Regions from separate parts of the Pantoea sp. Lu_F5_004 genome, predicted to be linked through region 2. Evidence: predicted binding sites of a transcription regulator. Region 2 holds the regulator's gene; each other region holds the start of a gene.
What was found. The regulator CRP, encoded in region 2, controls carbon source genes, mostly activating them, when cyclic AMP is high. The targets are predictions, from matches to a motif close to ATGTGANNNNNNTCACAT.
Positions count from the first base shown of each region.

Region 1: the regulator CRP is predicted to act here: its motif matches at 2,942-2,959, upstream of ACR8BN_RS15515 (CdaR family transcriptional regulator).
Region 3: the regulator CRP is predicted to act here: its motif matches at 3,378-3,395, upstream of deoC (deoxyribose-phosphate aldolase).
Region 4: the regulator CRP is predicted to act here: its motif matches at 6,163-6,180, upstream of garD (galactarate dehydratase).

Region 1 is NZ_CP194946.1:3,309,533-3,316,901, forward strand. Features, by position in the region: gene glnD (bifunctional uridylyltransferase/uridylyl-removing protein GlnD) at 1-101, shown strand, start outside; gene dapD (2,3,4,5-tetrahydropyridine-2,6-dicarboxylate N-succinyltransferase) at 185-1,009, shown strand; gene ACR8BN_RS15510 (DUF3461 family protein) at 1,234-1,626, shown strand; gene ACR8BN_RS15515 (CdaR family transcriptional regulator) at 1,687-2,844, opposite strand; gene degP (serine endoprotease DegP) at 3,029-4,474, opposite strand; gene dgt (dGTPase) at 4,609-6,099, opposite strand; gene mtnN (5'-methylthioadenosine/S-adenosylhomocysteine nucleosidase) at 6,192-6,890, shown strand; gene btuF (vitamin B12 ABC transporter substrate-binding protein BtuF) at 6,883-7,369, shown strand, end outside.
Region 2 is NZ_CP194946.1:450,545-457,913, reverse strand. Features, by position in the region: gene ACR8BN_RS02110 (YheU family protein) at 1-199, shown strand, start outside; gene ACR8BN_RS02105 (phosphoribulokinase) at 261-1,130, shown strand; gene ACR8BN_RS02100 (OsmC family protein) at 1,690-2,094, opposite strand; gene crp (cAMP-activated global transcriptional regulator CRP) at 2,398-3,030, shown strand; gene ACR8BN_RS02090 (YccS/YhfK family putative transporter) at 3,088-5,163, shown strand; gene argD (bifunctional acetylornithine/succinyldiaminopimelate transaminase) at 5,165-6,385, opposite strand; gene ACR8BN_RS02080 (aminodeoxychorismate/anthranilate synthase component II) at 6,467-7,042, opposite strand; gene ACR8BN_RS02075 (putative adenosine monophosphate-protein transferase Fic) at 7,084-7,369, opposite strand, start outside.
Region 3 is NZ_CP194946.1:746,609-753,977, reverse strand. Features, by position in the region: gene deoB (phosphopentomutase) at 1-921, opposite strand, end outside; gene deoA (thymidine phosphorylase) at 1,016-2,344, opposite strand; gene deoC (deoxyribose-phosphate aldolase) at 2,407-3,186, opposite strand; gene ACR8BN_RS03595 (TatD family hydrolase) at 3,435-4,232, opposite strand; gene ACR8BN_RS03590 (patatin-like phospholipase family protein) at 4,229-5,281, opposite strand; gene ACR8BN_RS03585 (DUF1328 domain-containing protein) at 5,502-5,663, opposite strand; gene osmY (molecular chaperone OsmY) at 5,776-6,390, opposite strand; gene prfC (peptide chain release factor 3) at 6,649-7,369, opposite strand, start outside.
Region 4 is NZ_CP194946.1:890,338-897,706, forward strand. Features, by position in the region: gene ppnN (nucleotide 5'-monophosphate nucleosidase PpnN) at 1-571, opposite strand, end outside; gene queF (NADPH-dependent 7-cyano-7-deazaguanine reductase QueF) at 741-1,586, opposite strand; gene syd (SecY-interacting protein) at 1,649-2,197, shown strand; gene ACR8BN_RS04260 (YqcC family protein) at 2,785-3,114, shown strand; gene truC (tRNA pseudouridine(65) synthase TruC) at 3,114-3,893, shown strand; gene ACR8BN_RS04270 (flavodoxin) at 3,906-4,352, shown strand; gene garD (galactarate dehydratase) at 4,431-5,990, opposite strand; gene ACR8BN_RS04280 (MFS transporter) at 6,565-7,369, shown strand, end outside.

The DNA.
Region 1 (7,369 bases), 1.2 Mb from region 2:
TTATTCTGGCCAACAGTGAACGTCAGGCGCTGGACGAAGAAATGCGAAAAGCGTTGCGACAACGGTTGACAGAGGCCCTTAATCCAAACGATAAAGTGTGACCAGACTCGATTTGTAAACATTAATCTCTTTACTTGTGTCGGGATATTGCCCGGCATCGCACATGACAGATCAGGAAAAAAATATGCAACAGTTACAGAGCGTTATTGAATCCGCCTTCGAACGTCGCGCTGACATCACACCCGCCAGCGTCGACAGCGAAACCCGTGATGCCATCAACCAGGTAATCGCCCTGCTGGACAGCGGTGCACTGCGCGTTTCTGAGAAGATCGACGGCGAGTGGGTAACGCATCAGTGGCTGAAGAAAGCCGTACTGCTCTCTTTCCGCATCAATGACAATCAGGTGATGGAAGGTGCAGAAACCCGCTTTTACGACAAAGTGCCGATGAAGTTTGCAGGCTGGGATGAAGCGCGTTTCAAAGAAGCCGGTTTCCGCGTCGTGCCGCCTGCGGCTGTGCGTCAGGGTGCCTATATCGCCCGCAACACAGTGCTGATGCCTTCTTACGTCAACATTGGCGCCTTTGTGGATGAAGGCACCATGGTGGACACCTGGGCGACCGTTGGCTCCTGTGCGCAGATTGGTAAAAACGTTCACCTTTCTGGCGGCGTGGGTATCGGTGGCGTGCTGGAGCCGCTGCAGGCGAACCCGACCATCATCGAAGATAACTGCTTCATTGGCGCGCGCTCTGAAATCGTTGAAGGCGTGATTGTTGAAGAAGGTTCAGTGATCTCAATGGGCGTTTACATCGGCCAGAGCACCAAAATCTATGACCGCGAGACCGGTGAAGTGCATTACGGCCGTGTTCCTGCGGGGTCCGTAGTGGTTTCAGGTAACCTGCCCTCTAAAGATGGCAGCTACAGCCTCTACTGTGCCGTGATCGTGAAGAAAGTGGATGCGAAAACGCTGGGCAAAACAGGCATCAACGAACTGCTGCGCACCATCGACTGATTTAAGTGACGGGCTGGTTTCCAGCCCGTCATCTTTTCTTTACAGTGATTCCCAAATAACATGCTTCGCGTCGCGAATTAACTGGTGCGTTTAGTTTTTATCCAGGTCATAATCCGCGCCAGTTAAATCCTGTCGCGCAATGTTCATCCCGCTTATTTATGTCTACAGTTGACGGACGTCATGAACAAATCTGCGCGCTTCTCACTTTTGATGGAAACAACGCTATGTATGACAATCTGAAAAGCTTAGGTATCAGTAACCCGGACGACATTGACCGCTATAGCCTGCGTCAGGAAGCCAATAACGACATTCTGAAAATCTACTTCCGCAAAGATAAAGGTGAGTTTTTCGCGAAGAGCGTCAAATTCAAATATCCGCGCCAGCGCAAAACGGTTGTTGCCGATCACGCGACCCAGGGCTACAAAGAAGTTCAGGAAATCAGCCCGAATCTGCGTTATGTCATCGATGAGCTGGACCAGATTTGCCAGCGCGATCAGGTTGAAGTGGATCTGAAACGCAAAATTCTGGATGACCTGCGTCACCTGGAAAGCGTGGTTTCCCACAAGATCACTGAAATTGAATCGGATCTGGAAAAATTAACCCGTAACGGTCGTTAATTTCCTGCCCGACCAGAGAGGCCAGCATTGCTGGCCTTTTTTATGCCGCAAATCTGCACTTCAACCCTGCTCATCCAGTTGCAAAGCGACATAGAGCAACAGCCTGTCATCAAAATGGCCAAGATTCAGTCCGGTCAGTTCAGAAATCCGGTTCAGCCGGTATTCCAGCGTATTACGATGAATGAACAGCGCACGCGCGGTGGCGCTCGGCTGAACGTTGTGGGTGAACCAGGCGATCAGCGTGCGGCGCAGCAAGCCGTTGTTATCCATGCTCTTGAGCTTCGCCAGTGGCCGGGCGAGCTCATTGGCCTGCCAGCCACCCCGCAGGCTGTCGAGCAGCACGGGCAGCACCAGATCCTGATAAAAATAGCTGCGTACCTCGGGCATACGTTGTTTACCCACCATCATGGTGGTGCGCGCTGTCCGGTAAGAGCGTGCGATGCTGCCGGGTCCGGTAAAGAAGTTGCCCAGCGCGATACGCATCCGAAGATGACCGCTCTCTTTCATCCGCTGTAGTAACTGCTCTACGCGGCGGCGATGATCCTCCTGATCGTAACGCCCATGCCCATTCAGAGCCGGTTTCAGCACCACCATTTCGGTCAGTGACACAATCGCGATCAGATTGTCCCGCTCCGGCGTGGTCAGCAGCGTTTGCAGCTGCTGTAACTCTGACATCGCGCTGTCGACGCCGAGCTGACCACTATCCACTTCCACCACGGCGACCACACGCGGCTGATTGAGATCGATCCCGAGCCGCTGCGCCCATTCGGTCAGCTGTGGCGACAGGGTATCGCTGCGGATCAGGTTCAGCACCAGCTCTTCACGCAGACGGCTGTCCTGCGCCAGCATATGCAGCAGCCGGGCCTGCTCCAGCATCATCTCCGCGGTCATGCAGACCAGCTCGCCATAATGCCGCAACGCCAGCGGCTCGCCGGTCAGACCGATTACCCCGACGATGTCACCATCAATGCGCAGCGGCAGGTTAATGCCAGGCCGCACGCCATGAAGATGCTTAGCCACGGCCTCATCGATGTCGACAACGCGCCCCTGAGAGAGCACCAGCAGTGCACCTTCGTGCAACTCCCCAATACGTTCCCGGTCACCGCTGCCGATAATCCGGCCCCGCGCATCCATCACGTTGACATTGCTGTCAATAATTTTCATGGTGCGCGCCACGATATCCTGTGCCAGCCGGGCATCAAGGTGATAGGTAGCCATCCATTACTCCTGAAAAAGAGGGGGAGAAACAGAATACGCATGCACAGCACGCAGAACATTGTGCAATTGCACAGAGCCAGGCCGTCATTTGCCGAATTTGCGGCGAGCATCACACTCTGATGAGGCAGAAAGTGGACATAAAAAAGGCGGACCGCAGTCCGCCTCTTCATCCGTTGCTGTTCTGTTACTGCATCAGCAGATAGATACTGCTGTCGCCGCGCTTTATATTCAGCGCCAGAACGGACGGCTTGCTGTCGAGAACTTTGCGCAGCTCACCCAGGTTGGTCACTACCTGCTGGTTAACGCCCTGGATCACATCGCCCTTTTTCAGGCCGATATGCGCCGCAGCACTGCCCGGTTTCACGTTATCAACCCGGACACCTTTGGTACCCGCTTCGATATTGCTGAGATCGGCGCCTTCAATGCCAGTGTAGATGGTCGCGGACTGCACTTTTGACTGGCTGCTCTGCTGCAACTTAACAGAGACATCGACCGGTTTGCCATCACGCAGCAGCCCCAGTTTCAGGGTGGTGCCAACCGGCAATGAGCCCACTTCCGCACGCAGCGAAGCAAAGCTGCTCAGCGGTTTACCGTTCATCGAGACAATGACGTCACCCGCCTTAATACCGGCTTTGGCGGCAGCTGAGTCTGGCAGCACCTGGCTGACAAAGGCACCACGCTGCGCATCGACCTTCATCGCTTTTGCCAGCTCAGAGTTCAGCTCAGTCCCCTGCACGCCCAGCTCGCCGCGTTTCACCTGACCAAACTCGACCATCTGTGCCGTCAGGTTTTTCACCATGTTGCTGGGGATAGCAAAGCCGATACCGATGTTGCCGCCATCGGGCGCCAGAATGGCGGTGTTAATCCCGATGAGTTCACCGTTGAGGTTAACCAGCGCACCACCGGAGTTGCCCCGGTTAATGGCCGCATCCGTCTGGATAAAGTTTTCGTAGTTTTCCACGTTCAGGCCACTGCGTCCCAGCGCGGAGACGATACCTGAGGTGACCGTTTCACCCAGACCATAAGGGTTGCCGATCGCCACGGTATAATCGCCGACGCGCAGGTTGTCAGAGTCAGCGATTTTGACTGCGGTAAGATTTTTGGCTTCCTGCAGCTGAATCAGTGCAATGTCAGAGCTGGGATCTTTACCGATGACTTTTGCGTCATAGCGGCGACCGTCGCTGAGCTGTACCTGAATTTTGGTGGCATTATTCACGACGTGGTTATTGGTCACCACATAGCCTTTGTCAGCGTTAATGATGACGCCCGATCCCAGAGCACGGAATTTTTCCTGCTGGGTATCAGGCACTGGCGCGCCGCCGTTACCGCCTGCACCGTCGCCGTTCTGGCACATCGGTGAACCCTGGAACGGGGAACCATCCTGGCAGAATGGCGAATTGTCGCCAAAGAATTGCTGAAACTGCTGCGGCATACGCGGGGTTTTCACCGTGGTGGTTCCCTCGACGCTGATACTGACCACAGACGGCATCACCTTCTCCAGCATCGGTGCCAGACTTGGCTGTTGCAGACTATCGGAAGAGGCCGTTTGCGCAGCAGAAACAGTAACAGGGGCGAGCGCCATGCTCAGGCTCAACGCCAGCGCACTTAACATTAAGGTCTTTTTTTTCATTTTTCGTTTCTCAATAAGATTACTGTTCAGACCATTGCTGTGGTCGGAAGGTGAGATAAATGTTTTAGCGCGAAGTTCCTTTAAAAGTTTAAGGCAAAAGTAAAAATTTATTCGCGCCCTTTACAATTGGCGGCTTATTCTACCGCCATCAGTCGCCGGTACTCATCCCATGCATAGAGATCGGTCATACCACTGATATAATCCTGAATGAGCCGGAAGCGATAATAACGTTCCCACAACAGACGCTGATATTTATGTTCCACAACCAGATTACGCATCTTATGCAAATAGGCTTTACGGTGTTTACCCGAGAGCTTATGAAAAAGCCGGGTTTCAATCGGATGCTGACGCAGGAAATCTTCATTTATCAGCGTGGTAAAGGCTTCGTAATTGAGGCGCATCAGCGGCTGATAGATCTCCAGCAGCCCTTTAATCACCCGGTAACCCTGTAACTCCAGCTGCTCGACTTCAGAATGATTAAAGACCTGCTGGCGCGCAACGGTTTTAAACAATTGCAGCAAGCGGCCCTCTTCACCCTCATCTTCCAGTAGCGCATGGTTAAAACTCCCATCGAATATAGCAGGAAGATTATCCACAAAACGTTTCACAGCATAGCTTACCAGCACGCTCTGAACATTTACGCGAAGTGACATAAAAAATTGATCGCTGCGGCTTCGGCGTTTTTTACTGCAGGCTTCACGCCAGGCTTCACCAATAGTCCGGCTGAAAGCGTCATTATTTTTAACCGGCCCCCAGGCTTTATTGAGAAATTCATACAAACTCTCAACATTAAAGATATCTTTTTCTACAGCGTCGTCCAAATCGGCAATACAATAGGAGATATCATCCGCAGCTTCCATTATATAAGTCAGCGGAAAACGGTGGTGCTCTTCCATATTGGTGGCAGCACGCAGGTCGGCAATATAATCCTGCTCAGAGAGATAAAACCCAGGCTTCTTCATGAGTACGCTAAATTCGGCGGGTTTTTCCCCCTGCCACCAGGCCGGCGCGGTATATTTCAGGATGCAGGCGACCTGAGAATAACTGAGATTCAGTTGCAGCAGCGTATGCACCATCCGGATCGCCTGCGCGTTACCTTCAAAGTGACAGAGATCCTGACGGATCATGGCGTTGAGTTGATCAAAGGCTTTACGCTGTGCTTCTCCTTCCACGCCGGCCACCAGCGGATCCACCAGCTCGGCTGAGAGGTTCTCTTCAAACCAGTCATTAATCGCCGCCTCGCCAAAATGGCCAAAAGGTGGATTACCGACATCATGCATCAGACAGGCCATCTCAATCAGACTTTCAAACGCGCCTTCCAGTTCATCAAGACCATACTGCCCCAGCCCGCCCTGCATCTTCAGGGTTTGCAGAATCTCTTTGGTGATGTAACGCCCGGTCTGCTGCACCTCCAGCGAGTGCGTCAGGCGGGAACGAACGGCAGCGTTGCGCTCAAGCGGAAACACCTGCGTTTTTTGCTGCAAACGCCGGATGGCGGCGGAGTTTATAATCCGTCCGCGATCGCTCTCAAAATGGCGCGTAATATAATATTCGCCTTCCGGTTCCTTGCGGCTGTTATAAGGGCGCGAGAAGCTGATCTTCTTCCTGAAATTGATCGCTGACATGGATTACCCCTTATTTTTTCGTGAATTAATCCCCTGAATGCCATGGTAGACTATGCCCTAAATTTTGATTCTTTACATTAGCGGAACTCACTATGAAAGCAGGCATTATTGGCGCGATGGAGCAGGAAGTCACACTGCTGCGCGACAAAATTGAAAACCGTCAAACGCTGTCGCTGGCGGGTTGTGAAATTTATACCGGCACCCTGCAGGGCGTTGAGGTGGCTCTGCTGAAATCGGGCATTGGTAAAACCTCTGCCGCGCTGGGTACCACGCTGCTGCTGCAGCTCTGCAAGCCGGATGTGGTGATCAACACCGGTTCGGCTGGCGGTTTAGCGCCCTCGCTCAGCGTCGGCGATATCGTGGTGTCAGAAGAAGTGCGTTATCACGATGCTGACGTCACCGCTTTTGGTTATGAGCCGGGTCAGATGGCAGGTTGTCCGGCCGCGTTTGTGGCAGACAGCAAGCTTATCGCCGCTGCAGAAGCCTGTATTCAGCAGCTGGATCTGAATGCCGTACGCGGTCTGGTGGTCAGCGGTGATGCCTTTATCAATGGTGCCGAACCGCTGGCGCGCATTCGTAATCTGTTCCCGCAGGCGATTGCCGTTGAGATGGAAGCCACCGCTATCGGCCATGTCTGTCATCAGTTCCAGGTGCCTTTTGTGGTGGTCCGCGCCATTTCCGACGTGGCCGATAAGCAATCTCACCTCAGCTTTGATGAGTTCTTAAGCGTTGCGGCGAAGCAATCTTCGCTGATGGTGGAGAACCTGCTGGCGCATCTGGCGCGTGGCTAAAACGCTACTCCTCTGCTGGCTGCTGCTGTTAAGCGGCAGCCTGCTGGCTTCCCCGCCACGCGTGATTACCCTCTCCCCTCACCTTACCGAACTCGCATTTGCTGCCGGGATTACCCCGATTGCGGTCAGCGCCTGGTCCGACTATCCGCCGCAGGCCAAAAAGATTGAACAGGTCGCAAACTGGCAGGGCATCAAGGCTGAACGTATTCTGCAGCTTAAGCCGGATCTGGTATTAGCCTGGCGAGGCGGTAATCCGCAGCGGCAGATTGACCAGCTACAGGAGCTCGGCGTGCCGGTTAAATGGATTGATCCGCTGACGCTGGATGAGATGTTCACGGCGCTGGCCGATCTGGGCCACTGGAGTCCCAGACCGGAGCAGGCAACTCGCGCTGCCCGCCAGTTACGTCAGCAGGAAGCCGCGCTGCGTCAGCGCTATGCTCATCTGACTGCGGTTCCGCTTTTTTTGCAGTTTGGTCAGC
Region 2 (7,369 bases):
GGTCTCACCTGAGACCCTTGAAAATCTGATTGAAACCTTTGTGCTGCGCGAAGGCACGGACTACGGAGAGCAGGAACGCAGCTTGATTGACAAAGTGGCTGATGTGCGACGTCAGCTGGAAACGGGTGAAGTGGTACTGGTGTGGTCGGAACTGCACGAATCGGTCAATATCATGCCGCGCAAAGAATTTCGTGGCTGATGCACCCAACGGCATTTCGTGTTAACAATGCCTATTGCCCGACCTCACAGGGAGCTTTTCTATGTCTGCACGTCATCCCATTATCGCGGTGACTGGTTCCAGCGGCGCAGGGACCACCACCACCAGCGTGGCGTTTCGCAAAATCTTTCAGCAGCTCGATCTTCATGCGGCGGAGCTGGAAGGTGACAGTTTTCACCGTTTTACCCGCCCTGAAATGGATATGGCGATTCGTAAGGCGCGCGATTTAGGACGTCATGTCAGCTACTTCGGCCCGGAAGCCAATGACTTTGGCCTGCTGGAGCAGAGCTTTAAAGAGTATGGTCAGAGCGGACAGGGGCAGTCGCGTAAATATCTGCACACCTACGATGAAGCGGTGCCGTGGAATCAGGTGCCCGGCACCTTTACGCCGTGGCAACCGCTGCCGCAGAACACCGATATTCTCTTCTACGAAGGGCTGCACGGCGGCGTGGTAACGGCGCAGCACAACGTAGCAGAACAGGTTGATCTGCTGGTTGGCGTGGTGCCGATTGTGAACCTGGAGTGGATTCAGAAGCTGGTGCGCGACACCGGCGAGCGCGGCCATTCACGTGAAGCGGTCATGGATTCGGTAGTGCGCTCGATGGAAGATTACATCAACTTCATCACACCACAGTTCTCACGCACCCATATCAACTTCCAGCGCGTCCCGACGGTCGATACCTCAAACCCGTTCGCTGCCCGCGCTATTCCGTCACTGGATGAGAGCTTTGTGGTGATCCACTTCCAGGCGCTGGAAGATATCGACCTCCCCTACCTGCTGGCGATGCTGCAGGGCTCGTTTATCTCGCACATCAATACGCTGGTGGTGCCTGGCGGCAAAATGGGTCTGGCGATGGAGTTGATTATGGGCCCGCTGGTGAAGCGGCTGATGGAAGGTAAGCGAATAGAGTAAGAGGTCAGCAAAAACCGCTCTGAGAGCAGATGTCTTTCACAAAGATGGTAAAACTGGTTTTCCTGCGGCTAAAGACTTACCGCTGAGCAGGCTTCAGGGAGCATACACCTTTCGCAAAGACGCAAAACCGCCATCCCTGGCCCGCGATGCTTTGCTACAGGTATATGCTCCCTTCGCTTCACGTCCGGCAACCGCATCCGGTTTCAGGAAGGTCGCTACAGACAACGCCTGGGCAGAAAGAATCTGGCAGCAATAGATAAGTTCAACACGCCGGGAACCGGGTCAGAAGAGGAAAGCGTCCCGCCGCCCGGATAAAAACGCCGGGAGCGTTTTTGAACAACGCAACGCGTTGGCCCGGCTACGGGCGCGCCTCAGGGATGAGGTGCGTAATCGCGCGGGCCGAGCGGCCAGAGATTGGCTTAAGCGACTTTCCGATCTGACCCGGTTCCCAGCGCAGGCACAGTATCAAAGCGGATTCCCGATGCAGGCACAGTCTTAAAGCAACCTGAATCAGATACTGGAAGTGAAGTTAGCAGGTCTGCAATGACCCCTGCGGCTACTACAGCTCAATCACTTCATAGCTATGCGTAATGTTGACGCCTTTACCCAGCATGATGGCCACAGAGCAATATTTTTCAGCAGAAAGATCCACGGCGCGTGATACCGCTTTATCCTGGAGCGCTTTACCACTCACGATAAAATGCAGGTTGATGTGCGTAAAGATTCGCGGCGCCTCTTCACGACGTTCTGAGGTCAGTTTTACTTCACAATCAGCCACATCGTTTCGGCCTTTTTGCAGAATTGATACCACGTCAATCGCACTGCATCCGCCCGCCGCCATCAGCACCATCTCCATTGGGCTGGGCGCTTTATCACCCGAATTTCCATCCATCAGTATCTGATGGCCGGATGAGGATTCTCCGAGGAATGTCAGCCCTTCTACCCATTTCACTCTTGCCTGCATGATTTTTGCTCCGGAATACGCTGTTTTGTCGCCAGAGTACGCTTTCGCCTGGTAAACAGCAATCCAGAGAAATCCGCCCGTAGCTGAAGCGAGACAACAGAAGACAGTCGGCAAAAGCTGTGCTACAAACAGTGCTGAAAATATTTTTCGTCACCCGATGACGAAGGCGGGAAGGATGATGCGCACTGCGCCTGATGCGGCCCGAATAATTTCCTGAAATGGAAACGCTTGAAGCTTTCACCGCCTGACAGGGAAAACTGCCCCCTGTATTTTGGGCACGATTACAACAGAGGATAATAGCGAATGGTTCTCGGCAAACCGCAAACAGACCCTACACTCGAATGGTTCCTGTCCCATTGCCATATTCACAAGTATCCATCCAAAAGTACGCTGATTCACCAAGGTGAAAAAGCAGAAACGCTTTACTACATCGTGAAAGGTTCCGTCGCGGTTCTGATTAAAGATGAAGAAGGCAAAGAGATGATTCTTTCCTACCTGAATCAGGGCGATTTTATTGGTGAACTTGGCCTGTTCGAAGAAGGCCAGGAACGCAGCGCCTGGGTACGTGCGAAAAGCGCGTGCGAAGTGGCGGAGATTTCTTACAAGAAATTCCGTCAGCTGATTCAGGTTAACCCTGACATCCTGATGCGACTCTCATCGCAGATGGCGCGTCGCCTGCAGGTGACGTCTGAAAAAGTGGGTAACCTCGCTTTCCTCGACGTAACCGGACGCATTGCACAGACCCTGCTCAACCTGGCGAAGCAGCCAGATGCCATGACGCATCCCGACGGCATGCAAATTAAAATCACTCGTCAGGAAATTGGCCAGATTGTTGGTTGTTCACGTGAAACCGTGGGCCGTATTTTGAAGATGCTGGAAGATCAGAACCTGATCTCCGCACACGGCAAAACCATCGTCGTTTACGGCACCCGCTAATTCCTGTCACCCACGGCGTGATGGCAACATCACGCCGTTATTGTTTGTGTTGGGCCGATGTGGCGTCGAATTATTTACCATCCTGAAGTTAACTACGCCTTGCGGCAAACGCTGGTGCTCTGTCTGCCAGTGGCGCTGGGCTGGCTGGCTGGCGACCTGCAAAAAGGTCTGCTGTTCTCATTAGTGCCCGCCTGCTGCAACATTGCCGGTCTGGATACCCCGCATAAACGCTTCTTCAAACGCCTGATTGTTGGCGGCAGCCTGTTTGCCCTCGGCAGCTTTCTGATGCAGTGGCTCACCCTGCATGCTATTCCGCTGCCGCTCATCCTGTTTGCCATGCCCTTATTGCTCGGCGTTACCGGGGAGATCAGCCCGCTGCATGGTCGTCTGCTGCCCGGCACCCTGATTGCCGCCATCTTTACCCTGAGCCTGATTGGCCGCATGCCAATCTATGTCCCCCCGCTGCTCTATATCGGTGGCACGCTGTGGTACGGGCTGTTTAACTGGTTCTGGTTCTGGCTGTGGAAAGAGCAGCCGATGCGCGAAAGCCTGAGCCTGATCTACCGCGAGCTGGCTAACTACTGCGACGCAAAATATACCCTGCTGACGCAGCTGACCGATCCGGAAAAGGCGCTGCCGCCGCTACTGGCCCGTCAGCAGAAAGTGGTCGATCTGATTAACACCTGTTATCAGCAGATGCATATGCTGTCGGCAAGCCGCGATCACAGCCATAAACGGCTGACGCGCGCCTTTCAGGTGGCGCTGGATCTGCAGGAACATATCTCGGTCAGCCTGCATCGGCCGGAAGAGGTACAGAAACTGGTCGAACAGAGCCACGCCGAAGCGGTGATCCGCTGGAATGCCAAAACCATCTCGGCCCGGTTGCGGGTGCTGGCGGATAACATTCTCTATCACCAGCTACCCGATCGCTTTGCGATGGATAAACAGCTCGGCGCGCTGGAGAAAATCGCCCATCAGCATCCCGACAATCCGGTGGGTAACTTCTGCCTTTACCACTTCAACCGCATCGCGCGGGTTCTGCGCACCCAGAAACCCCTTTATCAGCGTGATCTGATGGCTGATCGCCAGCGCCGTCTGCCGCTGTTACCGGCGCTGCGCAGTTATCTCTCGTTCCGCTCATCGGCCCTGCGCACTGCCGGCCGGTTTGCGGTGATGCTGATGCTGGGCAGCGCGCTGGCGCTGTTCTTCAACATCCCCAAACCCTACTGGATCCTGATGACCATCATGTTCGTCAGCCAGAACGGCTACAGCGCTACCCGTGTCCGCATTCAGCACCGGGCGCTGGGCACTTTTGCCGGTCTGGTGATCGCGGCTGCCACGCTGCGCATGGCGGTGCCAGAGTCGCTGGTACTGCTGATCATGCTGGCGATTACCTTTATCAGCTATCGCTTTACCCGCCAGTTCTATGGCTGGTCGATGATTGGTTTTACGGTCACGGCGGTTTACTCGCTGCAATTGCTGTCGCTGAATGGCGCGCAGTTTCTGCTGCCGCGACTCATGGATACGCTGATGGGTTGTCTGATCGCTTTTGGCGGGATGCTCTGGCTGTGGCCGCAGTGGCAGAGCGGCCTGCTGCGGCAGAACGCCCATGACGCACTGGAAACCTATCAGGATGCGCTACGGCTGTTGCTGGGTGACGAACAGTCACCAGAGAAACTGGCTTATCAGCGCGTGAAGGTCAATCAGGCACACAATGCGCTGTTTAACTCACTGAATCAGGCGATGCAGGAACCCGCGTTCAACTCCCGCTATCTGAGTGATATGCGGCTCTGGGTCACGCACAGTCAGTTTATCGTCGAACATATCAACGCTATGACGATTCTGGCGCGGGAGCACACCATGCTCACTGCCTCGCTGGCTGAGCGTTACCTGCAATCCTGTGAAATCGCGCTGCAGCGGTGTCAGCAGCGGCTGGAATATGATGGTGAAAGCTCACAGGTTAACCTGCTGGATGACCTGGAAAATATCAGTGAGGGACCGATCACGGTGGTGGAGCAGCATGTACGGCGCATTCTCGATCATCTGAGCGTGATGTACACCATTTCATCGCTGGCGTGGAACCAGCGGCCGCAACATGGCCGCTGGCTGATCAGACGCTTACGTAAAAACTAAGCTAGCCGTTGAGCACGTTGCCGACGGCCGTGGCGAAGCGGCTCATGCCCTCTTCGATGTCGGCAGGCTCAATGATCAGTGACGGGGCAAAACGCATCACGTCGGTTCCGGCAACCAGCACCATCACGCCTTCTGCGGCCGCGGCATTCAGGATGTCGCGTGCTTTACCGGCATGCTGCGGTTTCAGCGCCGCGCCAATCAGCAGACCCTTGCCGCGAATATCGCTGAAGAGATCATACTTCGCATCGATGGCCTGCAGCGCCGTGACAAAGTGCTGACGACGTGTCTCAACGCCTGCCAGCACGTCCGGCGTATTGATAATATCAAGCGCGGTTTCGGCGATGGCGCAGGCGAGTGGATTGCCGCCATAGGTGGTGCCATGCACGCCCGGCGCCATGGTCGAGGCGATATCGTTAGTGGTCAGCATGGCGCTGACCGGGAAACCGCCGCCCAGCGCTTTGGCTGAGGTCAGAATATCGGGCTGGACGCCATAATGCTCATAGGCGAACAGCTTGCCGCTGCGCCCCATGCCGCTCTGCACTTCATCCAGCACCAGCAGCGCCTGATGCTGATCGCAAAGCTCACGCAGTCCCTGCATAAATTCCTGCGTTGCGGGCACGACGCCGCCCTCACCCTGAATCGGTTCAACCACAATGGCGCAGGTGTGATCGTCAATCACCGCTTTCACTGCGTTCAGGTCATTGAATGGCACATGGACGATATCCGCCGGTTTAGGCCCGAACCCGTCAGAATATTTTGGCTGTCCGCCGACCGTGACGGTAAACAGCGTCCGGCCATGAAAGGCGTTATGAAAGGCGATGATCTTACTTTTGAACGGGCTGTGACGTTTGCATGCGTAGTAGCGCGCCAGCTTAAAAGCGGCTTCGTTGGCTTCGGCCCCGGAGTTAGCGAAGAAGACCCGCTCAGCGAAGGTCGCCTGAATTAACTTACTGGCAAGACGCAGCGCCGGTTCGTTGGTGAAGACGTTGCTGGTATGCCACAGCGTCTCGCCCTGACTTTTCAGCGTCTCCACCAGCGCAGGATGGCAGTGTCCTAGTGCGGTGACGGCGATACCACCTGAGAAATCGATATACTCTTTGCCCTGCTGATCCCATACACGACTGCCCTTGCCTTTTACCGGCACGAACTGCGCAGGTGCATAAACAGGCAAAATAACGTTATCGAACGTCTCCCGCGTGACCGCAATTTTTTCCGCTGCCATTGATGACCCCATTTAGATGATTGATGTGCAACTTTGAAATAATAATCACAAAATATGCATAAAAAATCACTCAAAGGCAACTTATTGCTCAAGGAAATTACGCAGCAGCTGATGTCCCTGCTCGCTGAGAATGCTTTCGGGATGGAACTGCACGCCTTCCAGCGCCAGGGTTTTATGGCGGAATCCCATAATTTCGTCAGGCTCGCCGTCACGCACCGTCCAGGCAGTCACCTCGAATGCATCAGACAGGGAGTCGCGCTGTACAATCAGCGAATGGTAGCGGGTTACAGTAAGCGGATTATTCAGATTGCGGAACACGCCCTGGCCGGTGTGCTGAATCGCAGAGGTTTTGCCGTGCATCACCTGACGCGCACGCACGACCTGCGCGCCATACGCCTGCGCAATTGCCTGATGGCCCAGGCAGACGCCCAGCACCGGCAGCTGACCGGCGAAATGCCGGATCGCCGCCAGTGAAATACCTGACTCCGACGGCGTGCAGGGACCAGGCGAGATCACCAGATGAGTCAGCGGTAATGCCGCCATCTGCTCCAGCGTGATGGCATCATTGCGCACCACCTGAACCTGCGCGCCCAGCTCGCAGAAATATTGATAAAGATTCCAGGTAAAGGAGTCGTAATTGTCGATAAGCAGCAGCATGGCCAGTCCAGAATAGTTACCCGCGCCGCTATTCTACGCGGTTAAGCCGCCTCGCTCACCACTTTCGCAAATACCTGCTCCAGCAGAGTCAGGTCTCCGGCCACACCGGCCTGATTCGCCGCTTTCCAGCTCTCAGCGTCCGTCTCTTCCCAGGAGAGCAGATAACCGGCATGCAGCGCCAGCTGTTCAAAGAAAATCCGCTGCGCCCGACCATTGCCGTGGCGGAAAGGATGCAACATATTGATTTCGCAATAGTAGTGGGCAACACGCTCAATAAACGCGTCACGCGGCAGGTCAGCGAGTCCCTTCTCCTCCTCCAGCGCGGCC
Region 3 (7,369 bases), 300 kb from region 2:
TGAGTCGAAATCAACAAAGTTAGTGAAAACAATCGCCTGATCCGGCGCGGTTTTCATCTCCTGAATCGTCGCGTCAAACAGCGCATCCAGACCGGTCGCTTTGACCTTTTTGGTAATGCCCTGCTCAGCATAGATATCGGCGATTTTACCCACGGAGATTACGTGACCGCCCTTCTCATCCACCAGCTTTTTCAGCATGGTGGCGGATGGTGGCTCAACTGCCAGGTCGTGACGATTGCCGGTGCGCTCGAACTGACCCGCTTTGTCACCCACAAACGGACGGGCGATAACGCGGCCAATGTTGTATCCACCTTCGGTCAGCTCTTCACGGGCGATTTCGCACAGTGCATAGAGACGATCAAGACCAAAGGTCTCTTCGTGACAGGCGATCTGGAATACGGAGTCCGCAGAGGTATAGAAAATCGGCTTGCCGGTTTTCATGTGCTCTTCGCCCAGCTGGTCGAGGATCACCGTACCTGATGAGTGGCAGTTACCGAGATAGCCCGGCAGGTCGGCACGCTCAACCAGCTTGTCCAGCAGTTCCTGCGGGAAGCTGTTCTCTTTGTCGCTGAAGTAGCCCCAGTCAAACAGCACCGGCACACCGGCGATCTCCCAGTGGCCTGACGGCGTATCTTTACCTGACGAAAGCTCGCTGGCGTAAGCATACGCGCCGGTGATTTTCGCCTCAGGATCCAGACCTGCCGGGAAGCGGCCGGTCGACAGCTCTGCGGCTTTGCCCAGACCCAGCGCGGTAAGATTAGGCAGATGCAATGGGCCTTTACGTCCCTTGTCTGCTTCACCCCTGAAACAGGCTTCGGCGATGTGACCTAACGTATCCGAACCTGCGTCGCCGAATTTATCGGCATCTTTACTGGAGCCAATTCCAAAGGAATCGAGAACCATAATAAAAGCACGTTTCATGCAAGTCTCCTGCGCATTGGCGCGTGACAAGTCAAAAAAAGCGATCAGATCAGTATACCCGAATGCATCGCGGCTGGCACCGGTTACCGGTCAGTTAGCTGATATCGCTCACACGGCGATAGACAACCGGCGTCTCAGCCGGGGCGGAATCACCGAGCACCAGCGCGGCTTTGACCGCCGCGGCGGCCTGCTGCCATTTGTCTTCGCTGCTGGCGTGAATGATCGCCAGTGGACGCTGCGCATCGGCACGTTCGCCCAGGGTGATCATGTCGCTTAAGCCGACGCTGTAATCAATGCTGTCGCTGGCACGCTGACGTCCGCCGCCCATTGCCACCACCGCCAGACCCAGCGCACGGGTATCCATGCTGCTGACGATGCCTGGCTGGTCGGCATACACCGGCTTGCTCAGCATTGGCGCGGGCAGATAAGCGTCGTAGCGTTCCACGAAATCGGCAGGTCCCTGCTGGGCAGCGACCATACGACCAAATATCTCGGCTGCTTTGCCGTTGTCCAGCACCGTCATCAGCTTCTGACGCGCTTCGGTGTCGCTGGCGGCCAGTTTGCCGGAGACCAGCATTTCGCTGCAGAGCGCCAGCGTCACTTCCAGCAGGCGCGGATTCCGCTCTTCGCCGGTCAGGAAGCGAACCGCTTCACGCACTTCCAGCGCGTTACCGGCTGAGGAGGCGAGAACCTGGTTCATATCCGTCAGCAGTGCGGTGGTCTGGCAACCTGCGCCATTGGCGACGCCAACAATCGACTGCGCCAGACTTTCTGACGCCTCATAGGTTGGCATAAACGCGCCGGAACCCACTTTGACATCCATCACCAGTGCATCCAGCCCTTCTGCCAGCTTCTTCGCCAGAATCGAGGCGGTAATCAGCGGGATCGAATCGACGGTGGCGGTGATGTCACGCGTGGCGTAGAAACGCTTATCCGCCGGTGCCAGCGAGCTGGTCTGGCCGATAATCGCCACACCGACCTGCTTGATGATCTCGCGGAAGCGGTCATCACTCGGGAAGATATCGAAGCCCGGGATCGCTTCCAGTTTATCCAGCGTGCCACCGGTATGACCAAGGCCACGACCCGAGATCATCGGGACATATCCGCCGCAGGCCGCGACCATCGGCCCTAACATCAGCGACGTCACATCGCCGACGCCGCCGGTCGAGTGCTTATCCACCACCGGGCCATTGAGATTAAGTGATTTCCAGTTCAGTACCGTACCGGAATCACGCATCGCCATGGTCAGCGCGACCCGCTCAGGCAGCGTCATGTCGTGGAAATAGATGGTCATCGCCAGCGCGGCAATCTGACCTTCCGAAACGGTGTTATCACGCACGCCATTGATGAAGAAGCGAATCTCCTCTTCAGTCAGCGCATGGCCGTCACGTTTTTTGCGAATTATTTCTTGTGGCAGGAACAAGGTAACCCCCTGGTTCAGGGAAATCAGGATGGGGAACAGGCGGTCAGCGACCGCCTGAAGGATCAGTAACCCGCTTTGCTGGTGTCGCTGTCATGACCCAGGGTGTTGAGCAGGCTCGCCAGCAGGCTTGATGCACCAAAGCGGAAATGACGCGCATCGGCCCAGTCGGCACCCAGCGTCTCTTCAGCCATTTTCAGATAGATAGCGGCATCTTCAGCGGTGCGCACGCCACCAGCGGGCTTAAAGCCAACCTGCTGGCTGACGCCTTTATCGCGGATCACGTTCATCATGATCTGCGCCACTTCAGGCGTGGCGTTAACCGGCACTTTACCGGTAGAGGTTTTAATGAAATCGGCACCGGCATCAATGGCAATCTCAGAGGCCTGACGGATCAGCGCTTCCTGCTTCAGTTCACCGGTTTCGATGATCACTTTCAGCAGCACATCTGCTTCGGCACAGGCGGTTTTACAGGCTTTCACCAGATCGAAACCGACCTGACTGTTACCGGCGATCAGTGCACGATACGGGAACACCACATCCACTTCATCGGCACCGTAGGCGATAGCGGCGCGGGTTTCTGCCAGCGCAATATCAATGTCGTCATTGCCGTGCGGGAAGTTAGTCACCGTGGCGATGCGGATCTCCGGAGTTCCCTGCTCGCGCAGCGTTTTACGGGCAATCGGAATAAAACGCGGATAGATACAGATTGCGGCGGTGTTGCCTGCCGGGGATTTGGCCTGATGACACAGGGCGATCACTTTTGCGTCAGTGTCGTCGTCATTCAGGGTGGTTAAATCCATCAGTTTCAGGGCGCGCAGGGCAAGGTTTTTGATATCGGTCATGAGGCTCTCCAAAGGATCGGGGTGCAACCCACCGGCTCGCCGGCGGAATGTTATAATAATAACACTCTGATGCGGCCTGATATGTGCCAGGAGTCACATAGGAATAAGAAATTAGTGCAACATTGCCACGTTTACTGTGACTGACATTACAGATAACGGTACCTGATGGTCATTATACGCCAGCGGGTGCAATGTTACTATTATCACATTTAAGCGCGAAGGCTGCAGGTCGGGTGAGACGCGGGCGGTCAGTTGCGCAGCGCCGGGAAAGCGGGATCGAGCTGAAATAGCTGCTGACTGTTGTGCCACAGCGCATCGGCAATCTCCTCCGGTGACTCTTCTCGCAGGCTGCAGAGCACCTCCCACACCTGACGCGCCCGCTCCGGACGATTAGGCTGGCCCTGAAAGCCCTGCAGCGGCATATCGGGTGCGTCGGTTTCCAGCAGCAGCGAAGAGAGCGGCAGCTGCGCCACGGTCTGACGGGTTTTGCTGGCGCGTTCATAGGTAATGGTCCCGCCGATGCCAATCGCATAACCCAGCTTAATAAAGGCCTGCGCCTGCTGCAGACTGCCCGCAAAACCATGCACCACGCCACGGCGCGGCAGATCGTAACGACGCAGAATCTGCGCCAGTTTGTCATGAGTGCGGCGCGAATGCAGGATCACTGGCAGCTGATACGCTTTCGCCAGCTTAAGCTGCGCCTCAAGAAAGCGTTGCTGCTTATCAAACTGCGGATCGTCGCGATAGAGATCCAGCCCGATCTCGCCGATCGCCACCAGCTTACGCGGCCGCTGTTGCAGTAAGGTTTCCAGCTGGTCGAGATGGGCCTCCTGATGATTTTCGATGACGATCGGATGCAGGCCCAGCGCGGCATAGAGCGGCGGATGCGCCGCGGCTAACGCGCAGATCCGCTCAAAGCGGCTGGCATCGATCGCCGGAACAATAATCTTTTCCACGCCCGCTTCTGCAGCACGTGCCAGGCTGCCAGAGATATCCCCTTCAAACGGCGGGAAATCGAAGTGGCAGTGCGTATCGATAAACTTCATGCCAGCGATCCTTTGTCGTAATCAGCATCATTATCCGCCAGCGGCGGTGTGATGATGAGGCGGGTATCGGGTGCATTGGCTGCCGGAGCAGGCGGCGTTACGATACGCGCCGTGGTCATCGGTTCCGCATCACTCAGCCACTGGCCCAGCGTGGCGAGGAAATAGCGACCGCAACGCCGTCCCAGATGATAATCCTGATTCAGTGAAGCGATGCGGCTCCCCAGCGCACTGCTGGCCAGCGCATGCGGCGGAAAGATTTCGATAATGCGCAAATCATCGGGCGGATTCTCAATGAACTGCTGAATTTCCCGATAACTCTGCTCATGCTTATTCAGCACGTTGATCATCGGCTGCAGTGCGCCGGTGCTGAGCCAGCGTTCCATCCGCTTAAACCATTTCGGGGTGTAGAACATCTGTGAGGGCACGGTGCGGATCACCACAATGGTATCAGCGCCACGGCGGGCGGCTTCACGCACCGGAATCGCATCGCTGATGCCGCCATCAAGATAGCTGATCCCTTCCAGACTGACTCCCAGCCGGTAAAAACCGGGAATGGCACTGGAAGCTTTAATCAGATCCAGCCAGTTATCAGCGGTCGGGTTGAAGTAGCCGGGCGTGTAGTCGTCACTGCGGCAGGCGCACATATAAAACTCGCGGCCGCTGGAGAACAGCTGTTCCGCGCTGCTCATCGCCAGCGGAAATTCACTGCGGGTAATATCTATCAGCCAGTCGAGGTCGATCAGATTGCCACCACGCACAAAGCGCAGCGGATCAAAGAAGAGTTTACTGGTGGTATAGCGGGTAATCACACGCCGGGCATAGCCGGGCTGACCACAGACAAAGGCAGAAAGATTTTGTGCACCGGCAGAGGTGCCGAGCATCAGCTGAAAGGGGTTGAATCGGGCACGCTGAAATTCATCTAATACGCCTGCGGTGAAAATGCCGCGTTGACCGCCGCCTTCACAAACCAGCGCAATCTTCTGAGATTTAAACGGAGTCAGGGCCAGAGGTTCAATGGCGCCGAGCGTGACAGGAATGCGTATACCCACTGTACGAACCTCAAAAAGGGGTTCCGGGTCTGCTGGAGGATCGATCCGTTAATGACGGCAGCATTCCGGAGAACCAGTCATGTGTTCCTTTAACCGGCAGGCCAGCTGGGCTGGCTTACCTTGCAGCGATGTGAAGGAGTCCCTCTCTTCACGTCAGTCGCTACAGATGACTGGTCTCCGCTCTATGCTTTGCGTTGCATTACACTGCAGGACTCATCGGCTAAAGCTTTTTACGGCCGGTAAACAGGCTGATGAGGAACAGGATAATACCAACGACGAAGACAACTTTAGCTGCCCATGCTGCTGTGCCCGCTAAACCGCCAAAACCTAACGCTGCAGCGATCAGTGCGATCACCAGAAAAATAATGCCCCAACGAAACATAAGCCTCTCCTTACCCTATTTAAAAATCGAATATTTTAAAATCGATCTGCTTATTTCATCCCCGGATGGGTATCTTTTATTCGTACGGCCACAGAAGTGGCCGTACGCAAGCTTAAGATTTAACCGTCAGGTCATTCTTAACGCTTTTCACGCCTTCAATGGCTTTAGCAATGCTTTCTGCACGTTCTGACTGTGCCTGATTAGCAACCTGCCCTGAAAGCTGAACAACGCCGTCGGTGGTCTCAACTTTTACGTTGCGCGACGGAACAATGTCATCCGCTAATAGCTTAGCTTTAATTTCGCTGGTCGTAGCGGCATCGCCTGCATAACCTTTCATTGATGATGCTTTGCTGTCTCTGACGTGTAGTTTGTCGCTGACGGATTTAACACCTTCGATTTTCTGCACCACAGCCACAGCCTTCTCAGCCTGATCCTGTGAGGTGACGAAACCGCTTAAGGTCACGACGCCGCTATGCGTTTTTACCGAGATATCCGTGCTTTTAATTGCGTCATCATCTACCAGTGCCGCTTTGGCTTTGGCGGTGATGCCGCTGTCATCCATATAACCATCGACTTTTTTCATAGAACTATCGATTTTTGAACCCGCGCTGTCGGCTGTCTGTGACGCTTTCTGCGACATTGATTCGTCAGCCAGTGCGCTGCCGCTGATCAGTGCTGAGCCAATCATGGCGGCCATCAGGGTTTTAGCAATCTTAGTCTTGTTCATCGATATCTTCCTTCTATCAGTTAACTCACCCAAAAACTGTGGGCGCAACAGAGGCACAGGTGCCGCTGCGTTACAGGACGTAAGGACAAGAGAAGTCTCTTCCGCCGTCCGATAGAGTAATCATAGACGGCATTTTGCAATTTGCCTGGCTAACTGGTTGATCACACGTCAAAACAGAAGAAAAACGGGGTTTTTAGGAGGAGTCTGGAAGGAGGAAAACAGGGCCACTCCCAGCTGGAATGGCCCGGAAACAGGCGATTAGTGCTCGCGCGTTTTGCGGAAACGGACGTCAGGGTAACGTTCCTGCGTAATATTAAGATTAACCATGGTTGGCGCGATATAAGTCAAATTATTACCGCCATCGAGCGCCAGGTTAACTTCGTTTTTACGCTGGAAGTCCTCAAACTTTTTCGCGTCGCTGCATTCAACCCAGCGCGCCGTAGAGACGTTGATCGCTTCGTAGATCGCTTCGACGTTATATTCGCTTTTCAGACGGGCGACCACCACATCGAACTGCAGCACCCCGACCGCACCCACGATCAGATCGTTGTTATGCACCGGACGGAACACCTGTACTGCACCCTCTTCCGACAGCTGAACCAGCCCTTTAAGCAGCTGTTTCTGCTTCAGCGGATCGCGCAGACGAATACGGCGGAACAGCTCTGGCGCGAAGTTCGGAATACCGGTGAACTTCATGTTTTCACCCTGAGTAAAGGTGTCGCCAATCTGAATGGTGCCGTGGTTATGCAGGCCGATGATATCGCCAGGATACGCTTCTTCAACGTGCGAACGGTCGCCCGCCATAAAGGTCAGGGCGTCGGAGATCACCACATCTTTGCCGGTGCGCACCTGACGCAGCTTCATCCCTTTTTCATATTTACCGGACACCACACGCATAAAGGCCACGCGGTCGCGGTGTTTCGGGTCCATGTTGGCCTGGATCTTAAACACGAAGCCGGTGAACTTCTCTTCTTTCGCT
Region 4 (7,369 bases), 440 kb from region 2:
CCATCACGCCCGGCCCGCAGCCGGTACAGATGTTCAGTTCACGCAGTCCAAGCTGAGTTCCGACATTGCGGCAATACTGGTACTCAACGGCGTTGATCGAGTGACCGCCCCAGCAGACCACGGTGTTGGGATACTCGCCGATGTGCAGCGCCCGCGCGTTACGCAGAATGGAAAACACAGTGTTGGTGATCGTGGCGGAGTCATTTTCTTCAGCCGCAGTGAACCGACCCGGCATGTTGAGCTGACCGCTGACAAACAGGATGTCACGCAGCACCGCAAACAGGTTAGCCTGCAGTGAACGGATGATGCGGCCATCCACAAACGCCTCTTCCGGTGGATTGATCAGCTCCAGTTTGACACCGCGCTCACGGCGCAACACATTGATGTCGAAATTTTCAAAGCGGGAGAGCAGCTCCTGGCTGCTGTCAGTCTGGCTGCCGGAGTTAAGCACGGCAAGAGAGCAGTTGCGAAACAGCTGGTAGAGGTCGCTGCTGGCTGTGCGCTTGAGCATATCGACTTCCAGCTGTGAAAGCAGATCCATCGAGCCAAGAGGGCTGATATGGGTAATCAAATGAACTCCTTTACACCCGCCTGGGTGCGTGTTGGCACTGCAACGGCAGTGACGAAAATCCCTGGTCGGCAACCCGCAGGTAGCCGCCATCACCAGAGTAGCCTTGTCGGCCCGCACAGCTCAAGCGGAACTGCGCTTAGTGCACGCAGCCTGCGAGAAGTCTCGCAAACTACTGACGGACCAGCCGCGAAAAACCGGGCGAGAAGGGCACATTGGTGCGCCATGGATTGATATCCAGCCCGCCACGACGGGTGTAGCGTGCATAGACCGTCAGCGCTTCCGGATGACAGAAACGCATCACATCATTAAAAATGCGTTCGACACACTGCTCGTGAAATTCGTTGTGCTGGCGGAATGAGACCAGATAGCGCAGCAGCGCTTCACGGTCGATACGCGGGCCTTTATAACGAATCATCACGGAGCCCCAGTCGGGCTGATTGGTAATCAGACAGTTTGACTTGAGCAGGTGGCTGACCAGCGTCTCTTCAACGATTTCGCTGCCCGCAGCATCGGCCAGATAGTCAGCATTGAAGCGATAATCCTCTATTGCGATATCCTGCTCATCAATACAACATCCCTCAAAATGGCCGATGGGCTGACCTTCCACTTCATTGAGACGGAACAGCGCGACCCGCGCTTCACCTTCAGCACAGGCACTCAGGTCCCGCTCCAGCGTCTGACGAACCTCGCCCCAGTCGGCAAAGCGAGTCTGGTTGAAACTGTTAAGGTAGAGCTTAAAGCTTTTGGACTCGATAAGGTTGCGGCTCTGCGCATCGAGCACCACTTCGCCAACGGCAACCTGTGGCAGACCTTTGCTGTTGAGCCACGAGAGTTCATACAGGGTCCAGATATCACTGCCGGTAAAGGGCAGGCTGTCGGGAAACAGGCCAAGGGGTTCACGATTCAGGCTGCGCGGCACCGCCTGCAGTAAGCTGTTGTCATAATGATCGTGATAGGCTGTGGGTTTGCCCAGCGTCAGGTTGCTGAGTGCCTGATCCTGTTCGTGTGTAGTCATTGCGGTTACCACCAAAATTAATCAAAGTGGCTAAGTGTAACCCATCAGAAGTGAGAATATGAATGATGCAGCAAACTGCCGCCGCGTTGCGCGACTTTACCACCCGATACTGCCAGCACTGGCTTCAGCAGGCCGGGCATGCGCCGGCCAGCAGCGATCTCTTTGGCGTACCTTCGCCCTGTGCCCTGGAGGATCGCGATCAGCAGGTCTTCTGGCAGCCGCAGCCTTTTACTCTGCCACAGACGCTGGATGCGGTTGAGCGGGCGATCGACATCCAGCTCCAGCCGCAGATCACGGCTTTCTATACCACGCAGTTTGCCGGGGATATGCAGGCCAGGTTTGGTGAGAATCAGCTGACACTCTTACAGGTCTGGAGTGAGGATGATTTCCTGCGGCTACAGGAGAATCTGATCGGGCATCTGGTGATGCAGCGCCGCCTTAAACAGTCGCCTACGCTGTTTATCGCTACCACCGAGTCAGAACAGGAGATCATCTCGCTTTCTAATCTCAGCGGCGAAGTGATTCTGGAGCAGCCCGGCGGTAAACAGCGTGTGAAATTAGCGGAAACGCTTGAGATATTTCTTAAGTCATTACAACCGGTTATCATCTGAGTTGCAGTGATTTGCCCCTGGTCTTGTGAGACATCTCTTACATGTGCTGTGAGAGATCGCTATATAACAGGTGAGCCTTCCGGAAGGCTGAGATGTAAAAATATTGTGAATCATCAACTTAATGGCGTTTATCTGAATTTACGCCGCACATTTCGTAAAGTTCTGCTGTGAGTACCTTGTGCGCGTAACGAGTTCTGTCAAAATGTTTCGCACTGCAGGAAGCTCAGGAAAAAGATATCGTCAGGATGATGATAAGCCATGAGGCAGGAACGTAACGGAGCTTACGGCACACGGAAGGTTTCAGGACGAAACAGGATAGCTCAGGATTGAGCAAGGGACACCTCCAGGATGGAGAATGAGAACCCCCTCAGAAGAGGTGGTGGGCCAGGATGCTAAGGATACATCAGGACGATGCGCGACAGGAGTTCGCACTGGACAAGTTGTCATGGAAGAGCAGGGAGCATTAACGTGGCGGGATGGCTGCAAACGAACCGGGAGCACTGTTTATACAGTGCTCCCTTTTTTTGTGCCTGTGCCAACTAGTGATATGCTTGCCGCCCATTTTTGACTGCTCGCGGAGGTGGCGCATGACGCCTGAACAACTAATTACGCAACGGCTGGAACAACTGGAAGCGGTGATGCGTGAGCACCATCTCTGGCAGAGTACCCCGCCGGCCGAGGAGGCGTTCGAGAGCCGTGAACCCTTTTGCCTGGATACGCTGGAGCCGCTGCAGTGGCTCCAGTGGGTGTTAGTCCCGCGGATGCATGCCCTGCTTGCGGCCCGACATCCGTTACCACAAAATTTTGCCGTGGCCCCCTATTATGAGGTGGCTCTGGTGCCTGACCAGCCGGGTATTGCGCCGCTGTTGCTGACCCTGCGTCAACTTGATGCGTTAATCACGGATGCTGCCCACTGATGCTGGAGATACTCTATCAGGATGAGTGGCTGGTTGCCGTCAACAAGCCCAGCGGCTGGCTGGTTCATCGCAGCTGGCTGGATCGCCATGAAACGGTGTTTGTGATGCAGACCGTTCGTGATCAGATTGGGCAGCATGTATTTACGGCGCATCGTCTCGACAAGCCCACGTCAGGGGTACTGCTGATGGGGCTCTCCAGTGAAGTCGGACGTCTGCTTTCCCTGCAGTTTGAACAGCACCAGATGCAGAAAACCTACCACGCTGTGGTTCGCGGCTGGCTGGAGAGCAGCGGGACGCTCGATTATCCGCTGGTGGAAGAGCTGGATAAAATTGCCGATAAACACGCCACGGAAGCGCGCACCGCACAGCCCGCGGTCACCGATTATCAGTCACTGGCAACGGTCGAGATGCCGGTCGGCATTGGCCGTTATCCCACTTCGCGTTATAGCCTGGTTGAACTGGCTCCTAAAACCGGTCGCAAGCATCAGCTGCGTCGTCATATGTCACACCTGCGTCATCCGATTATTGGCGATTCGGCGCACGGCGATCTGCGTCAGAACCGGGGGGCTGCCGAACATTTTGGCGCTAACCGCCTGATGCTGCACGCCAGCAGCCTGGCATTAACTCATCCGGTGACCGGTGAACCGTTGTTGCTTCGCGCCGGACTGGATGGCGTCTGGCAGAACCTGATGAACCAGTTTGGCTGGCAGGATCGCATTCCTGAGGTGCCGCGGGTTGAGTTTGACGCAGCGCCAGGACAGGATAACGTTTCAGAATAACGGAGAAAGCAGATGGCTAAGATTGGCATTTTTGTAGGTACGGTATATGGCAATGCGCTGCTGGTCGCGGAAGAAGCAGAGCCCATTCTGCAGCAGCAGGGGCACAGCGTAACGGTGTTTGACGATCCGACGCTGGCTGACTGGCAAAACTATGCCAGCGACGTGGCGTTAATCGTCACTTCTACTACCGGGCATGGCGATTTTCCCGACACGATTTCAGGTCTGTTCCATGCGATTAAAGATCAGCTCGGTCATCAGCCCGCGCTGCGCTATGGCGTGATTGCGCTGGGTGACAGCAGCTATGACCATTTCTGTGGCGCGGGTAAAACCTTTGACGCGCTGCTGCAGGAGCAGGGCGCTCAGCGGGTCGGCGAGGTGTTACTGGTTGATGCCACTGAAAATCCGGAACCGGAGGCGGTAACCTCGCCGTGGGTTGAAGCCTGGGGCGCGCAGCTCTGATTGCCACGCCAGGCTTATCTCTGCCTTAGCTGAGATAAGCCTGTGTTGCGCACACGACGACGTCCGTTGAGTGCAATATCAGGTGACAGGCGCCGGGTTAAACACCGCCAGCTGATTACGAATGCCCCAGCGATCGGACCAGGTCTGCTTTCTGCCACTGGCGATATCCAGAATCAATTCAAACAGTCGCCAGCCCACCTGCTCAATACTCTCTTCACCGGTAGCAATCGTCCCGGCATTGATGTCCATCAGATCGTGCCAGCGCTCCGCCAGCGCATTACGCGTCGCCATCTTGATCACCGGAATTGCGGCAAGACCGTAAGGCGTACCGCGACCAGTAGTAAACACCTGCAGGGTGATACCGGATGCCAGCTGCTGCGTACCGCAGACAAAATCGCTGGCTGGCGTCGCCGCGTAGATCAATCCGCGTCGCGTGGGCCGCTGGCCGGGCGAGAGCACTTCAACAATGGCGCTGCGTCCCGATTTTGCGATCGAGCCAAGCGCTTTTTCCACCACGTTCGCCAGCCCGCCTTTTTTATTGCCCGGCGACGGGTTAGCGCTGCGATCGGTCTGGCCCTGGTCGAGGTAATTATCATACCAGGCCATCTCCTCCAGTAAGCGCTTACCGACTTCCTGATTAATCACCCGCGGCGTCAGCAGGTGAATCGCATCACGCACTTCAGTGACTTCCGAGAACATCACGGTGGCACCGCAACGCACCAGCAGATCAGAGGCGAAGCCCACTGCCGGATTTGCCGTCACGCCCGAAAACGCATCGCTGCCACCACACTGCATGCCGACAATCAGTTCTGCTGCGGAGCAGGTTTCGCGCTGGCGCTGATTCAGCCGCTGGAGATGACGCTCCGCCACCTGCAGAATCTCATTGACCATCGCGCCAAAGCCCACCAGCTTTTCATCCTGCAGACGCACGATGTCATGATCGTCCAGCGAAATCGCCTGCACGTCGGGGGTGCCAGTCAGCAGACGCTCTGGCTGTAACTTTTCACAGCCGAGGCTGACGATCATCACTTCGCCACCGAAATTCGCATTCAGCGCCAGGTTATGAATGGTGCGAATCGGCACGACCGCCGCGGGTGCGTTGATCGCCACACCACAGCCATAAAGGTGGTTCAGGGCAACCACACCATCCACATTCGGATAGCGCGGCAGTAACTCCCGTTCAATGATCTGTACGACATGATCCACCACACCGGCCACGCAGTGGACGCTGGTGGTGATGCCGAGCAGGTTACGCGTGCCTACGCTGCCATCCGCATTGCGGTAACCTTCAAAGGTATAGCCCTCCAGCGGCGGCAAATCAGGTGGAACCTGAGTAGCTAACGGCAGACTCTCCAGCGGAGGGGCTTCCGGCAGCGCGACCAGTGACTCATCAATCCAGCTGCCCTGGGCAATATCCCGCAATGCATAGCCAATGACTTCGCCATAACGCACGATCTCTGCACCCTGATTAATCGCGCTCAGCGCCACTTTGTGGCCCTGCGGCACATGCTCTGTGAGGGTCAGGCCATCCGCAAACTGCGTACCGGCTGGCAGGCCGAGGCTGTTAACCACAATCGCCACATTGTCATGCTCATGGACTTTGATATAGAGCGGTTGTTCATCTGTTTTTGGGTTCATCGCTCACCTTCCTGTCTGTCGTACCGTACTTGTGCGGCACGCTTTAATAATCTGACCTGTCACGCCCTTGTTTGCCAGCTTCAGTATAGGGAGGCGGGGCGGGTCGTGCATTGTGCAAATGACCACCATTAAGGCAATTCACCTCGCTGTTTTGGGTCGATTATCCAAAAGCAAGTGAAGACCCTCACAAACAGAGGGGGAAAGCGTTATCCGGGGCGGATTTTGCACGGGTATTTGCCACTTTCGTGAGCTATACCGCAGGATTTTGTGCATCCGCCAGACAATCACTTCAATACGGCGATTATTCCAGGGCGATGCGCCAATGTGATCGCCACAGGCTGTTCTTATACTGAGTTCCGTTAGCCAAAGTCAGGTTATCTGTCACGACGTATTATTCATCCGAAAGAGGTTGCCTGGACGTATTACCTGCCGCGGCTGCCAGACGCCGGATGAATAAATAAAGTTTGCCAAAACAAAAAGATCGCCGTGTTTAACCCAACTTCTCTCTGATACCCAACGCGATGTGTATGCAGTCAGAGCGAATGTAGCTCACGCTATATTTCAGGAGTGCATCATGAATAGTTTCAGCCAGACCGCGGAAACGGTGCAGAAACGCACCAATGCCCGTTACTGGATTGTGGTGATGTTATTTATCGTCACCTCATTCAACTACGGTGACCGCGCAACCATTTCGATTGCCGGTTCGGCGATGTCAAAAGATATTGGCCTCGATTCGGTCGGACTCGGCTATATCTTCTCAGCCTTCTCATGGGCGTATGTTATTGGTCAGATTCCGGGCGGCTGGCTGCTTGACCGCTTCGGCTCAAAACGCGTCTATTTCTGGAGCATCTTTACCTGGTCGCTCTTTACCTTTTTGCAAGGGTTCGTCGATCTGTTCAGCGGCTTCGGCATTATCATGTCGCTGTTTATTCTGCGTTTCCTGGTGGGACTGGCCGAAGCGCCCTCCTTCCCTGGCAACAGCCGCATTGTCGCGGCCTGGTTTCCGGCGCAGGAGCGTGGCACGGCCGTGGCGATCTTCAACTCGGCTCAATACTTCGCCACCGTCATCTTCGCGCCCATCATGGGCTGGCTGGTCTCTTCCGTGGGCTGGGCGCACGTGTTCTGGTTCATGGGCGGCCTGGGCATCATCCTCAGTTTCATCTGGCTGAAAGTGATCCACGATCCCACCGATCACCCTGGCGTGAATAAAGCCGAACTGGAGTACATGGAGCAGGGCGGTGCGCTGATCAACATGGATGTCAAAAAGGATAGCCGCAAAGTGAGCTGGAACGAGAAGTGGTTCCAGATCAAACAGCTGCTGACGTCACGCATGATGCTGGGTATCTACCTCGGTCAGTACTGTGTTAACGCCTTAACCT